DNA from 2 places in the Variovorax sp. YR566 genome. Region 2 is predicted to be linked to the other one. Evidence: riboswitches for the same ligand, from Rfam matches in the RefSeq annotation. Region 2 holds a riboswitch; the other holds the start of a gene.

Region 1 (6,824 bases), 1.2 Mb from region 2:
TGCTCGACAAGATCGTGGCCACCATCCCGGTCAAGCGCCTGGGCGAGCCGAGTGAAATCGCCTCGATCATCGCGTGGCTCGCCACCGACGAAGGCGGCTACAGCACCGGGGCCGACTTCTCGGTCAACGGCGGCCTGCACATGCATTAAGCATGCTGACCTGCACCTGATCGACAAAACCCGCTTCGGCGGGTTTTTTCATTTGATCGATGCGGGTTCCACGGATAGAAAGCCGCCAACACGCGTCCTACAGTGTCCAACCCTCCGGAGGCAAAAATGGAAAACACAACAAGCACACCCGCCAGAAAGCTCCCGCTCTACCGTTCGCTCTACGTGCAGGTGATCACCGCGGTGATCATCGGCGTGCTGCTCGGCCACTTCTATCCCGCGGCCGGCGAGGCGATGAAGCCGCTGGGCGACGGCTTCATCAAGCTGATCAAGATGATCATCGCGCCGATCATCTTCTGCACGGTGGTGGTGGGCATCGCCGGCATGGAAGACATGAAGAAGGTCGGCAAGACCGGCGGCCTGGCGCTGCTGTACTTCGAGGTCGTCAGCAGCATCGCGCTCGTCGTCGGGCTGGTGCTGGTCAACGTGCTCAAGCCCGGTGCGGGCATGAACGTCGACCCGGCCACTCTCGACACCAAGTCGATCGCCTCCTACACCGGCCCCGGCAAGATGACCGGCACGGTCGACTTCATCCTGAACATCATCCCCAACACGCTCGTCGACGCGTTCGCCAAAGGCGAGATCCTGCAGGTGCTGCTGATCGCGGTGCTGTTCGGCTTTGCGCTGCACCGCTTCGGCGGCCGCGGCACGCTGGTGTTCGACGTGATCGAGAAGGGCTCGCACGTGCTTTTCGGCATCGTCAACTACATCATGAAGCTGGCACCCATCGGTGCCTTCGGCGCGATGGCATTCACCATCGGCAAGTACGGCCTGGGCAGCCTGTTCTCGCTCGGCAAGCTGATGGGCACGTTCTACCTGACCTGCCTGCTGTTCATCTTCGTGGTGCTGGGGCTCATAGCAAGGTTCCACGGCTTCAGCATCTGGAAGTTCATCAAGTACATCAAGGAAGAACTGCTGATCGTGCTGGGCACCTCGTCGAGCGAGTCGGTGCTGCCGCGCATGATGGAGAAGATGGAGAACCTGGGCGCGAACAAGACCTGCGTGGGCCTCGTGATTCCCACGGGCTATTCGTTCAACCTCGACGGCACCTCGATCTACCTGACGATGGCGGCCGTGTTCATCGCCCAGGCGACCAACACGCCGATGACGCTCACGCAGGAGATCACGCTGCTGGCCGTGCTGCTGCTCACATCGAAGGGTGCGGCGGGCGTCACCGGCAGCGGCTTCATCGTGCTGGCGGCCACGCTGTCGGCGGTGGGCCACGTGCCGGTGGCGGGGCTCGCGCTCATCCTGGGCATCGACCGCTTCATGTCGGAGGCGCGCGCGCTCACCAACCTGATCGGCAATGGCGTCGCCACCATCGTGGTTGCCAAGTGGACCAACGAGCTTGACGAAACGCGGCTGCAGGCGGGGCTCAACAACGAGACTTGGGTAGAGGCGCAAGAGCCCGAAGTGCTCGATGCCGCCCGGACCAGCAAGATGGCCGGCTGATCGCTCGGCACGACAGCCGGGCCCCGGACAAGATGGCCGTGTGAAATAAAAGGGCAGACATCGTTCCTGCAAAATGGAGCGATGCCCCACAGCGTTTCCCTCATCAACACGATTGCCGCCGGCTTGGGGCTGGCGCTGGTGTTCGGATTCCTGGCAGCCAAGCTGCGGCTGCCCGCGCTGGTCGGCTACCTGTTGGCGGGCGTGATCATCGGCCCGTTCACACCGGGCTTCGTGGCCGACGCGGAAATCGCCGCCCAGCTTGCCGAAATCGGCGTCATGCTGCTGATGTTCGGCGTAGGCCTTCATTTTTCCCTCGACGACCTGCTGGCCGTACGCAAGATCGCACTGCCTGGCGCGATCGCGCAGATCGGCGTGGCCACGCTGCTCGGCGGTGGGCTGGCCCTGTGGTGGGGCTGGAGCCCCGGCGCGGCACTCGTGTTCGGGCTCGCGCTGTCGGTGGCCAGCACGGTCGTGCTGCTGCGCGCGCTCGAAAGCCTGGGCATCCTCGATTCATTTACGGGCCGCATCGCCGTCGGCTGGCTCGTGGTCGAAGACCTGGCGATGGTGCTGGTGCTCGTGCTGTTGCCGCCGCTGGCGGGCACGCTGGGCGGGCAGGGTGCGCAGCAGGCCGGGCCGGTCGATCCGCTGTGGCAGACGCTGGGCCTCACGCTGCTGCAGGTCGGCGGCTTCGTGGCGCTGATGCTGGTGGTGGGGCGGCGCGTCTTCCCGTGGATCCTCTGGCAGGTCACGCGGACCGGCTCGCGCGAGCTGTTCACGCTGTGCGTGGTGGCCGCTGCCGTGAGCATCGCTTTTGCCTCGGCGGCGTTGTTCGGCGTGTCGTTTGCGCTGGGCGCCTTCTTCGCCGGCATGGTGATGCGCGAGTCGCAGTTCGCCCACCGCGCCGCGCAAGAGTCGCTGCCGTTGCGCGACGCCTTCGCGGTGCTGTTCTTCGTGTCGGTCGGCATGCTGTTCGACCCCTCGGTGCTGATCGAGCGGCCGCTGCAGGTACTGGCGGTGGTGCTGGTCATCGTGCTGGGCAAGTCGCTTGCGGCCTGCGCGCTGGTGCTGGTGTTCCGCTACCCGCTGGGCACGGCGCTCACGGTGAGCGCCAGCCTGGCGCAGATCGGCGAGTTCTCGTTCATCCTGGCCGGGCTGGGCGTGTCGCTGGGCCTGCTGCCGGTGGAGGGCCAGAGCCTGGTGCTGGCGGGTGCGCTGATTTCCATTGCCACCAACCCGTTGTGGTTCAGCCTGATCGGGCCGATGCAGAAGTGGCTCCATGCCCGTTCGTCCTTCGCGCGCGGGCTCGAATCGCGCGACGACCCGCTGGCCGAACTGCCCATGACCACCGAGGCCAAGTACCTCTCGCGGCAAGTGGTGCTGGTGGGCTACGGCCGCGTCGGGCGCCGCATTGCGGCCGAACTCGACGCGCACGACATTCCCTACGTGGTGGCCGAGCAGAACCGCGAGCTTGTCGAAAAGCTGCGCGAGGCCGGCACGCCGGCCGTGTGGGGCGACGCGGCCGACCCGGCGGTGCTGATCCAGGCGCACATCGCGCGCGCCCGCGTGCTGGTGGTGGCCACGCCTGACGCCATGAACGTGCGCCAGATGATGGAGACGGCGCGCACGCTCAACCCCACCATCCAGACCGTGATCCGCAGCCACAACGAGCAGGAGGCCCGGCTGCTCACGCAGGAAACCTCTGCCACCGTGTTCCTCGGCGAGCACGAACTCGCCCAGGCCATGGCCCGTGATGTGGTCCAGCGCGCCGTGTCGATGGCCGTGCCGGCTTGAAGACGCCTGCTTTCCTCTTCTTCTCAGAGGTCTTCGATGACCAGCGTGCGGTAGCGCTGGGCGATGGAATAGGGCACGGTGCGCACCAGTTCCATCAGGCGTTCGGCGGCAGCGCCGTCTCTTGTCCTCACCAGCAGGCCCGTGTGGCCGTCGCGCGCCAACTCGGTATAGGCGCGTACCGTCGCGGCGTCGGTGCCGGCGGAGGGCAGGGGGTTGTCGGATGTCTTCGCGGTCGGGGCGATTTCGGCCAGCACCGTTTGCGCGGGCAGCAGATAGACCTCGTCGCCACTCATGCCTTTTTCGATCAGGCGGTGGCCGATGCGGTCGGCGTCTTCCGCACTCGGAAACATCACCATCGAGTAGCCGGTCGGGTAAAAGGCCCCGCCGATGCTCGATCGCATGCCCGGTTCAAGAGTGAAATGCTTCATGCTGCCTCCTGTTCTTGGAAAGGCTTCTGAAAGGTCCCTGACTACAACATTAGGTCGCACCGGCACCGGGCTCTGTAGGAGAAACCCGAAAGCACTGTCAACCGCGTGCGTACCCCGCCCATTCAAAAAAGAACCGACAACCTTGTCAGCCACTCTTACCTCCATGCCCTCATCGAGAAACATCGCGCTCACCGTCCATGAACTGGAGGCGGGCGAGTTCTATTGGGTGCTGATGGAGGCGGTCGACGACACGCCTGGCGAGACCTCCCACGTCTATGTGCCGCTGGAGGCAGCCCACGATCCCTATGCCACCTATTCGAACGCGCTGGTGGCGGGCGTGGCTGTGATGCGGCGGCTGTTCGGACCCGACGGAAGGCCTGCCTGAGGCCCATCAGAGGCCTTCGGCGGAAGGCCTCTCCCTATAATCCCGCCGTTCTGGTGCGTTAATTCTTATTAATCCCGCCAGGCAACACGGTTCGAAGGTGCCCCGCACGCCATCTCATGGCCACGGGGTTAAACGGGAAGCAGGTGCGCCGCGTCGTTCATTCTTGATTGATTGACGCTGCAACTCCTGCGCTGCCCCCGCAACGGTCAGCGGATCTGGAAACCCTCACGCTCATGCCTCCCAGACGGCACGGGCAGCCACTGCGCTTCGGCGTGGGAAGGCGAGGGTTTCGGCCGCGGTGTGCATCCATTCATTGATTGATTGGCACGCCGCGGCGCTCCGCAAGCCCGGATACCGGCCTTCGCAACCGCCTTCGGACGCTGCGGGAGTGCGTGTCCGGGCCTGCCACCGCTTCGCGCTCGCGCGTACCGTCGCAGTCCCTTCGCCTCTTCCGCCGCGTCCTCTATCGGTCAGGAGCCTGCGGGGACGCAGGTCGGAGGAGAAGTTACATGGGTCATGCATCGCCAGCGCGCGATCGCACGGGCGCGCCGCTGCGTTGGACGCGCCTTTCGGGTCTTTCACTGGGTCTGGGGTTGGTTTTTGGGCCTTCCGCGGTCTTCGCGCAGTCGTCGGGTGAAGCAGCCAGCAGCAACAGCCAGAGCCTCAAGCCGGTGCAGGTCGAAGCCGAGCGGCATGCGCCGCTCGCCATCGACGAACCCTCGCACACCGGCAGCCGCCTCGGCCTCACGCCGCTGGAAACTCCGGCCAGCATCGAAGTGCTGACGGGCGACACCATCCGCGCACGCGGCGACGTCTCGGTGATCGATGCCGCCACCCGCGCCACCGGCATCACCGGCACGCCCGGCCCCGGCAACGGCGGCACCGCGATGGTGGCGCGCGGTTTCTCGGGCCACGGCTCGGTGATGCAGCTCTTCGACGGCACGCGCCTCTACGCGGGCGCGGGCACCGTCACCTTCCCGTTCGACACCTGGTCCGTCGACCGCATCGAGGTGCTGCGCGGCGCGGCCTCGGTGATGTACGGCGAGGGCGCTATCGGCGGCGCCATCAACGTGGTGCCCAAGAAGCCGACGCGCGGCCCGATCCAGAACGAGGCGCTGGTCACGGTGGGCTCCGACGCCACCCGCCAGGTGGCCTTTGGCAGCGGCGGGGCGATCAACGACAAGCTCTCCTACCGCTTCGACATCAGCCACCGCCAGACCGACGGCTTCATGCAGCGCGGGCAGGCCGAGAGCCTGGCCGTGGGCGCGGCCGTGCGGCTCGACGTGTCGCCGCAGCTGCAGTTCACGCTGTCGCACGACGAGGGCCGGCAGTCGCCGCAGCGCTACTTCGGCGTGCCGCTGATCGACGGCCGCCTGAGCAGCCAGACGCTGCGCCAGAACTACAACGTCGACGATTCGGAAATCAAGTACCGCGACAAGTGGACCCGGCTCGACGCCCAGTGGACGCCCAACAGCTCCGTCACCGTGCGCAACCAGCTCTACCGGCTGGAGAGCAAGCGCCACTGGCGCGACAGCGAGACCTACACCTACAACGCCACCACGCGGCGCGTGACGCGCGGCGACTACCTGGAAATCGGCCACGACCAGGAGCAGATCGGCAACCGCACCGACGCGACCTTCAAGCACAGCCTGTTCGGCCTGGCCAACCAGGTGCTGGTGGGCTTCGACGCGAATCACATCAACTTCCAGCACAGCAACGATTCACCGTACGGCGGGCGCTCGGTGGTCGACCCCTTCGTCTTCAACCCCGGCTACTACGTCTCGCCGGTGGCCTACACGCCGCGCTACCGGACCAAGACCGACACCTACGCCTTCTTCACCGAAGACAAGCTGGCCTTCAACGAGCAGTGGTCGGTGGTGGGCAGCCTGCGCTGGGACCACGCCAAGGTGGCGCGCACCGACCTGCAGAACGCAGCCAACAACCTCGGCAAGACCTTCGAGTACGCCACCGGCCGCCTCGGCGTGGTGTATGCGCCCGATGTGTCGCAGTCGTTCTATGCGCAGGTGGCACGCGCGGCCGACCCGCTGACCTCGCTCATCTCCACCTCGGCCACGCAGGTGCCGTTCGAGCTCAGCACCGGCCGGCAGGTCGAGGTTGGCTACAAGCGCCAGCTGGCCGACAACAGCGGGGCCTGGACCGTGGCGGCCTATCGCATCGAGAAGACCAAGCTGCTCTCGCGCGACGCGACCGACCCGACCATCACCCAGCAGATCGGCAAGCAGTCGTCCGAAGGCATCGAGGCCACGCTCGACCTGGCGCTCACCTCGACGCTGCGGCTCGAAGCCAACGTGGCCAAGCTGCGCGCGCGCTACGACGACTTCAACGAAGTCGTCAGCGGGCGCCTCGTCTCGCGCGCGGGCAACACGCCCACTGGCGTGCCCGAAGAGGCCGCGAATCTCTGGCTCAACTGGCGCTTCCTGCCGCAGTGGGAGGCTGACTTCGGCGTGCGCTACGTCGGACCGCGCCAGGTCGACTCGGCCAACTCGCGCAAGATCGGCTCCTACACGGTGGCCGATGCGGGCGTGAGCTGGCAGGCGAATCCTTCGCTGAAGCTTGCGCTGCGCGCCTACAACCTGGCCG
Region 2 (6,824 bases):
CCGGGGCGCTGCTCCAGCCCCTGCGCGCTGCGCACGCTGACCATGATGAGGTCGGGGTTCGCGCGCACCACGTACTCGGGGTTGAGCTTGGGGAACGGGCCGAGCGAAGCCGGCACGATGTTCCTCACGCCGAGCCGTGTGAGCGTTTCACCGATGAACGACGACTCGCCCGCCGCATACGGCGCGCTGTTCACTTCGAAGTACACGCGCATGCCCCTGGCGTTCGCGGGCACCGACTGCGCGGCGGCCGAAACGCTGGCATCGATCACGCGCCAGACCTTCGGCGCTTCGTGCGTACCGAGCACCTGGTCGAGCTTGTCGAGCACGCGCTGCACGTCGGCATGGCTCTTGGGTTCGAGCACCAGCACCTTCAGGCCCAGCGCCTCGAGCCGCTGCGTGACGCGCGACGACTTGGCGAGCAGCACCGCGTCGGGCTTGAGCGCGACGATGGCCTCGACGTTCGGGTCGATCCCGCCACCGAGCTGCGGCAGCGCCTTCACCTGTTCGGGCGAGTTGGAATAGCGGTCGACCCCCACCAGCCGGTCGCAGGCACCGAGCGCACAAATCGATTCGGTAAGCGACGGCAGCAGCGAGACGATGCGCTGCGGCGGCTGCGGCAGGCTCACGGACACGCCGCGCTCGTCGACCACGTCGAAGGCGTGCGCGGCCAGCGCGAACAGGGCCAGGCCGAGCGCGGCCAGCGGAGTGCGGATCGTCTTTTTCTTCTTCATGCAGAAGGCGCTTTCAGGCTCAACGGCAGGCCTGCGGCCATCAGGGTGACGCGGTCGCAGGCGGCGGCCACGTCCTGGTTCAGGCGGCCGAGCGCGTCGACGAAAGCGCGCGTCTCGCGGCCCAGCGGAATCACGCCCAGGCCGATCTCGTTGCCGACCAGCACCACCGGCCCGCGCGCCTCGCGCAGCGCGACCAGCAGCATGGCGATGTGCGTGGCCGGAGTGCGCGTCACGGGGCGAGCGTCTTCGGAGTGCAAGGGCATCAGCAGGTTGGTGAGCCACAGCGTGAGGCAGTCGACCACCACCAGCGTCTCGGGCGTGCTCTGCGTGACGACGGCGCGCGCGAGTTCGATCGGCTCCTCGATGGTGCGCATGCCGGGCACCCGCTCGGCACGGTCGGCCTGGTGGCGCACGATGCGCTCCAGCATCTCGTCGTCGTAGGCCTGCGCGGTGGCGATCAGCACGGCGCGGTGCGTGCGGGAATCGGCCGCGAACCAGTCGATCGCGCGCTGCTCGGCGCGGCGCGACTTGCCGCTCTTCTGGCCGCCCAGGATGAACTCGTGCTCGACGGTCTTCGGCTTATTCGATTGCGGCATGGATCTCCAACTCGATGGGCATGGCGCCGAAAAGGCGGGCCGTGGCTTGCGGGCTGGAGGCAAACCACGCGTGGAAGTAACTGGCGCGCACCGGGCCGTGCACGTACAGCGCCTCGCCGCCGCGTGCGCCCACGGGCTGCGTCGCGCCGGGCCTGGCAGTGTGCGCGGCGGGCGCCAGTGGCGTTTCGCAGCGCGAATAGTGGAAGGTGTGTCCGCGCAGGGTGTGGCTGCCGAGGGTGAGCTGTTGCGGACCAAGGCCGGCGAGCCGCTTCTGCATGGTCACGCGGCCCGGCAGCAGGCCCCAGAGGCGGTGGACCTGCGCATCGTCTTGCGTGGCCAGTTCGTCGAACAGCGCCATCATGCCGCCGCACTCGGCCCAGATCGGCTTGCCCGCAGCGGCATGCGCGGCGAGCGATTCGCGCATCGGCGCGCAGGCGGCCAGCGCTTCGGCGTGCAGTTCGGGGTAGCCGCCGGGCAGCCAGACCGCGTCGCATGCCGGCAAAGCATCGCCTGCGAGCGGCGAGAAAAAAGACAGCCGCGCTCCCAGCGTAGTGAGCACGTCGAGGTTCGCGGGGTAGATGAATGAAAAGGCCGCATCGCGCGCAATGGCAATGGTGCGGCCAGCCAGCAGCGGCGGCACGGCTTCTGCCTCGCCAGATGCGGGTGCCTCGAAACGCACCTGCGGCAGTTGACTGGTCTGCATCTGCCCGAGCGGTGTGGCGGCCAGCACGTCGGCCGCCGCGTCGAGCCGCGCCATCGCATCGCCGAGTTCGGTAGTGGCGACGAGCCCCAGGTGCCGCTCGGGCAGCGTAAACCCCGCGTCGCGCGGCAAGGCGCCAAGCCACTGCGAGGGTTCGCGCAGCGCGTCTTTCAACATGCCCGCGTGCCTCTCGCTGGCCACGCGGTTCGCCAGCACGCCGGCCCATGGCAACCCGGGCCGGAAGTTCTGCAGCCCGTAGGCCAGCGCGCCGAAGGTGCCCGCCATGGCGTGCGCATCGATCACCGCCAGCACCGGCAGGCTGAAGCGTTCTGCCAGGTCGGCCGCGCTGGGCGTGCCGTCGAACAGGCCCATCACGCCTTCGACGATCACCAGGTCGCACTCGGCCGCTGCGGCGCGCAGGCGCGAGCGGCAATCGGCCTCGCCGGTCATCCAGAGGTCGAGCGAATGCACCGGCGCGCCGGTGGCCAGCGCCAGCCAGTGCGGGTCGAGAAAGTCGGGCCCGCACTTGAAGGCGCGCACGCGCCGCCCCTGGCGCGCATGCAGCCGCGCGAGCGCCGCCGCAACGGTGGTCTTGCCCTGCCCCGAAGCCGGGGCAGCCACCAGCACCGCGGCGCACGAGACTGCCGCGGCACCGGCGGTGTCGCCTGGTTGGGGAGCTTGGCTTAGTGAGGCGTCCACTTGAGACCGACGTACGCGGTGCGGCCGGCATTGGCGTACAGCCGCGCGAACTGGTAGTCCTTGTTGCCCACATTGTCGACGCGGGCCACGAGGTTGAGGTCTCGCGTGATCTGCGTGCTGGCCGACAGGTTCAGCACGGTGTAGCCGCCGAGCTTGATGGTGTTGGCCGCGTCGTCGTAGCGCTTGCTCGAGGACTGCACTTCGGCGCCCAGCGTCCAGCCGGCCACGCGCCAGTCGGCGCCCAGGGTGCCATGGCGCTTGGAGCGGCGCGCGAGCAGGTTGCCGGTGTCGGCATCCTTCGGGTCCTGTACGTCGAGCGAGGCGCGCAGCGTGACGTCGCCCAGGCGCTGGCTGGCCGACAGCGTGGCGCCCTGCAGGGTGGCACGGTTCACGTTGGTGTAGCAGCCGAACGTCGAGGCACAGCCCGTGGCGGTGCCGACGAAGTTGATCAGGTTGCGCACGCGGTTGCGGTACACCACGATGCCGGCGGTGGTGCCGTCCTTGGCGTAGTTCATGCCCAACTCGACGTTCTGGCTGCTTTCGGGCCGCAGCGTGGACACGCCGTACTCGCTGAAGCGCTGGTACAGCGTGGGCACGCGGAAGGCGGTGCCAGCCGATGCCGTGAAGCGCAGCGACGGGGTGATGGCATAGCCGTAGGCCGCGCTGCCGGTGGTCTTGCCGCCGAACTCGCTGTCCCTGTCGTGGCGTGCATGCAGCTGCAGCGAATGCGGGCCCTGCACAAAGCCGTAGCCGAGCGAAATGGCGTCCTGCGAGCGGTCGCGCGACAGCAGCTTCGACGAGGTGGTGGGCGCGTTTTCGAGCGCGTCTTCGCGGCGCTCGAGGGTGGCCGTCACCAGGTGCGGGCCGAAGCGGAATTCGTTCTGGAACAGGTAGCCGCGCAGGTTGGTTTCAGTGCGGTAGAACGAAGGCTGCGTCTTGTAGACCGACTGCGAATCGGTCACCTGCACGCGGGTGCTGTAGATGTCGTTCCACTTGGCCGACCAGGTCAGGCCGGCGGTGCGCAGCGTGTTGTTCGACACGTCGTCGCGGAACAGGATCGGCGGCTTGGTCCTGTAAGAGACGGTGGCGTCGTAGCCAGCCTTGATGTCGCTGGTGAGCAGCGTGGCCTCAAGGCGCTGGTCCGGCGTGATCTGGAAGCCCAGCTTCACGTTGCCCGAGGTGCTGTTGTAGCCGTCGCGGTCGGGGCTGGTGTAGCCGTCTTTCACCACGTTGCGCTTGCTTGCGGGCTGCACGTTGTAGCCCTTGCTTTCCTCGTGCGCCACGCCGAACGAATAGTCGAACAGGCCCGACTTGCCGCTCACGCCGCCTTCGATCTTGCGCAGGCCCTTGCTGCCGAAGCCGATGCCCGCGTAAGGCGACACGCCCTCTTCGCCGCGCTTGGTGAAGAGCTGGATCACGCCGCCCACGGCGTCGGAGCCGTACACCGCGGCGGCCGGGCCGCGCAGCACTTCGATGCGGTCGATCTGCGAGAGCGGAATGCCTTCCCAGCCGGCGCCGCCGGTCGATTGCGAGTCGATGCGCACACCGTCGAGGTACACGGCCGTGAAGCGCGTTTCGGCGCCGCGAATGAACAGGCTGGTGGTGTTGCCCACGCCGCCGCTGCGCGAGATCTCGATGCCGGGCAGGCGCGCCAGCACGTCGGCCACGCCGGTCGCGCCGCTGCGCTCGATGGTCTTGCGGTCGATGATGGACACGTCGCCCACCAGGTCCGACAGCGCCTGCGGCGTGCGGTTGGCAGTGACCACCGTTTCGCCCAGCGTGGAGGCGTCTTGTGCATGGGCCAGGCCACCGAAGGCGGAAGCCAGCGCCAACGGCAGGCAGGCATGGCGGAGACGGCGCGCAGGAGCGCGGCCGCGAGAAAAGCAAACGTGGGAAATCATGAATGAGCCGAACGAACGTCAATACCCCTCGCCGGCCTCCCCGCCGGCGCCTGGGCGCCATGGCCGCCCCATGCACAGATCACGCATGCGGCAGCCGCCTTGTTGGCCGGTATCCGGGCTGGCAGAACGGCCCCTCACCGCCTTCCCAGGCGCCTGTTTCAGGGCACCCAGTGGCTTCGATGGAAAGGGGTTGGCGCCTTGCGGCGCCGTCTGCTTGACCGTTGCGGGGGCAGCGCAGGCGGCTTCGGCCTTGTTCCGTCCTGATGAGGTCGGGGGCTTCCACTCCTGCTTCCCGTTGAACCGCGGCGCGTGAACCACGCCGCAGGCACCAACGGGCGGGATTTTATGCCAGTGACTTGGCTCGCCCCCAGGCTGCGCGCACTTCGTGTCGCTTCTCCTTCCCCCTACCGGGGGCAACACCTGAGGCCCGGCAAAGCCGGTTCCTCGGTGTTCCCGCCTGGGCGGCGCTCGCAGCTAACATCCCAGCCCATGATGCGGCCCGCCTCGGTAGTTCTCAATCTTCGTTCGGCGCTGCAGCGTGTCTTCGGTGTCTCGGGCTGGCAGTCGATGCTGCTGTGGTCCATCGTGGCCGGTTTGCTCGGCACGCTGGCGACCGAACTCTTTCGCGCGGCGCTCTATCACTTCGAGCACCTGGTGCTCGGTCCCGGCGAAGGGCTGGTGGCAATGGCGAAGCACCTGCCGTGGTGGGCGCGCATCGCCTGCCCCACGCTGGGTGGACTGGTGGCCGGCAGCCTGCTGGTGCTGGCGAAACGCGTCGCCTTGCGCAGCGCCGCCTCCGACTACATGGAAGCCATCGTGCTCGGCAATGGGCGCATTCCGGTGGCGCAGACGCTGGTGCGCAGCGCCTCGTCGCTGGTGAGCATCGGCACCGGTGGTTCCATCGGGCGCGAGGGCTCGATGGTGCAGCTGGCGGCGCTGGCGTCGTCTCTGCTGGGGCGGGTGTTCCGCTTTCCGGTCGAGCGGCTGCGGTTGCTGGTGGCCTGCGGCGCGGCGGCCGGCCTGACCGCCGCCTACAACGCACCCATTGCCGGCGCCTTCTTCGTCGCCGAGATCGTGCTGGGCTCTATCGCGATGGAAAGCGTGGGGCCGATCATCATTGCCTCGGTGGTCGCCAACGTCGCGATGCGCGCCCTGCCCGGCTACCAGCCTCCTTACAAGATGCCGGCGTTCCCGGAAATCCACGGCACCGAGGTCGTGCTGTTCTGCGTGCTCGGCGTGCTGCTGGGCTTTGCGGCGGTCGGCTTCCTGCGCGCGCTGCAGGGCAGCCGTGCGCTGTTCTCGCGCTTGCCGGTTGCGTTGCCATGGCGGCTGGCATTGGGCGGGCTCGTGATGGGTGCAGTGTCGGTGCCCATGCCCGAGGTCTGGGGCAACGGCTACAGCGTGGTCAATTCGGTGCTGCACACGCCCTGGCCATGGACGCTGATCGCGATGGTGCTGGTCGCCAAGGCGGTCGCCACGATGGCCACGGCCGGCTCGGGTGCGGTGGGCGGCGTGTTCACGCCGGCGCTGTTCTTCGGCTGCATGGTCGGTGCGCTGTTCGGCCTTGGCGCGCAGGCGCTGTGGCCAGCGGCCACCTCGGCGCCGTTCGCCTATGCCATCGTCGGCATGGGAGCATTCCTGGCGGGCGCCACGCAGGCGCCGCTGATGGCCATACTGATGATCTTCGAGATGACGCTGAGCTACCAGGTCATGCTGCCGCTGATGGCGGCGAGCGTCATCGCTTATTTCGTCGCGCGCTCGGCCAATGCCGGCTCGATGTACGAGATCACCCTGCACCGCAACGAGCAGCGCGACACGCAGATGCGCCTGCGCGGGCTGCACATGCGCGACCTGGTGCAGCCGGCCGAAACGGTGGTGGGCCCGGAGGCGGACCGCGAGGCCATGAGCAAGCTCTTCCTGCAGCACCCGGTGAAGTACCTGTACGTGGTGGATGCAGGCAACCACTACCTCGGCGTGGTGCCGCTTTCGTCGCTCGGCACGGCGCCAGCGGAAACGACCGCGGGCGCCCTGCTCTCGCAGGCCATCCAGCCGCTCACCGCCGACACCGGGCTGGGCGAGGCGCTGCAGCGCTTTCTCGATCACCTGGGCGAACGGCTGCCCGTGATCGAGAGCGCCGGCAACCCTGTGCTGCTCGGGATTGTTGCCAAGAGCGCGCTGCTCGCCACCTACGTGCGGC

Evidence for each region. A riboswitch is a leader RNA that binds a small molecule or an ion and turns the genes downstream of it on or off. The one in region 2 is predicted to bind cobalamin.
Region 1: another riboswitch for cobalamin. It lies ahead of ACTG4X_RS14200 (TonB-dependent receptor); the one in region 2 lies ahead of ACTG4X_RS19805 (TonB-dependent receptor domain-containing protein).

The regions. Positions count from the first base shown of each region.
Region 1 is NZ_CP197092.1:3,047,316-3,054,139, forward strand. Features, by position in the region: gene phbB (acetoacetyl-CoA reductase) at 1-149, shown strand, start outside; gene ACTG4X_RS14180 (dicarboxylate/amino acid:cation symporter) at 276-1,619, shown strand; gene ybaL (YbaL family putative K(+) efflux transporter) at 1,701-3,410, shown strand; gene ACTG4X_RS14190 (hypothetical protein) at 3,434-3,838, opposite strand; gene ACTG4X_RS14195 (hypothetical protein) at 4,002-4,223, shown strand; cobalamin riboswitch at 4,303-4,600, shown strand; gene ACTG4X_RS14200 (TonB-dependent receptor) at 4,733-6,824, shown strand, end outside.
Region 2 is NZ_CP197092.1:4,214,297-4,221,120, forward strand. Features, by position in the region: gene ACTG4X_RS19790 (ABC transporter substrate-binding protein) at 1-731, opposite strand, end outside; gene ACTG4X_RS19795 (bifunctional adenosylcobinamide kinase/adenosylcobinamide-phosphate guanylyltransferase) at 728-1,327, opposite strand; gene ACTG4X_RS19800 (cobyrinate a,c-diamide synthase) at 1,311-2,726, opposite strand; gene ACTG4X_RS19805 (TonB-dependent receptor domain-containing protein) at 2,711-4,627, opposite strand; cobalamin riboswitch at 4,715-4,974, opposite strand; gene ACTG4X_RS19810 (ClcB-like voltage-gated chloride channel protein) at 5,117-6,824, shown strand, end outside.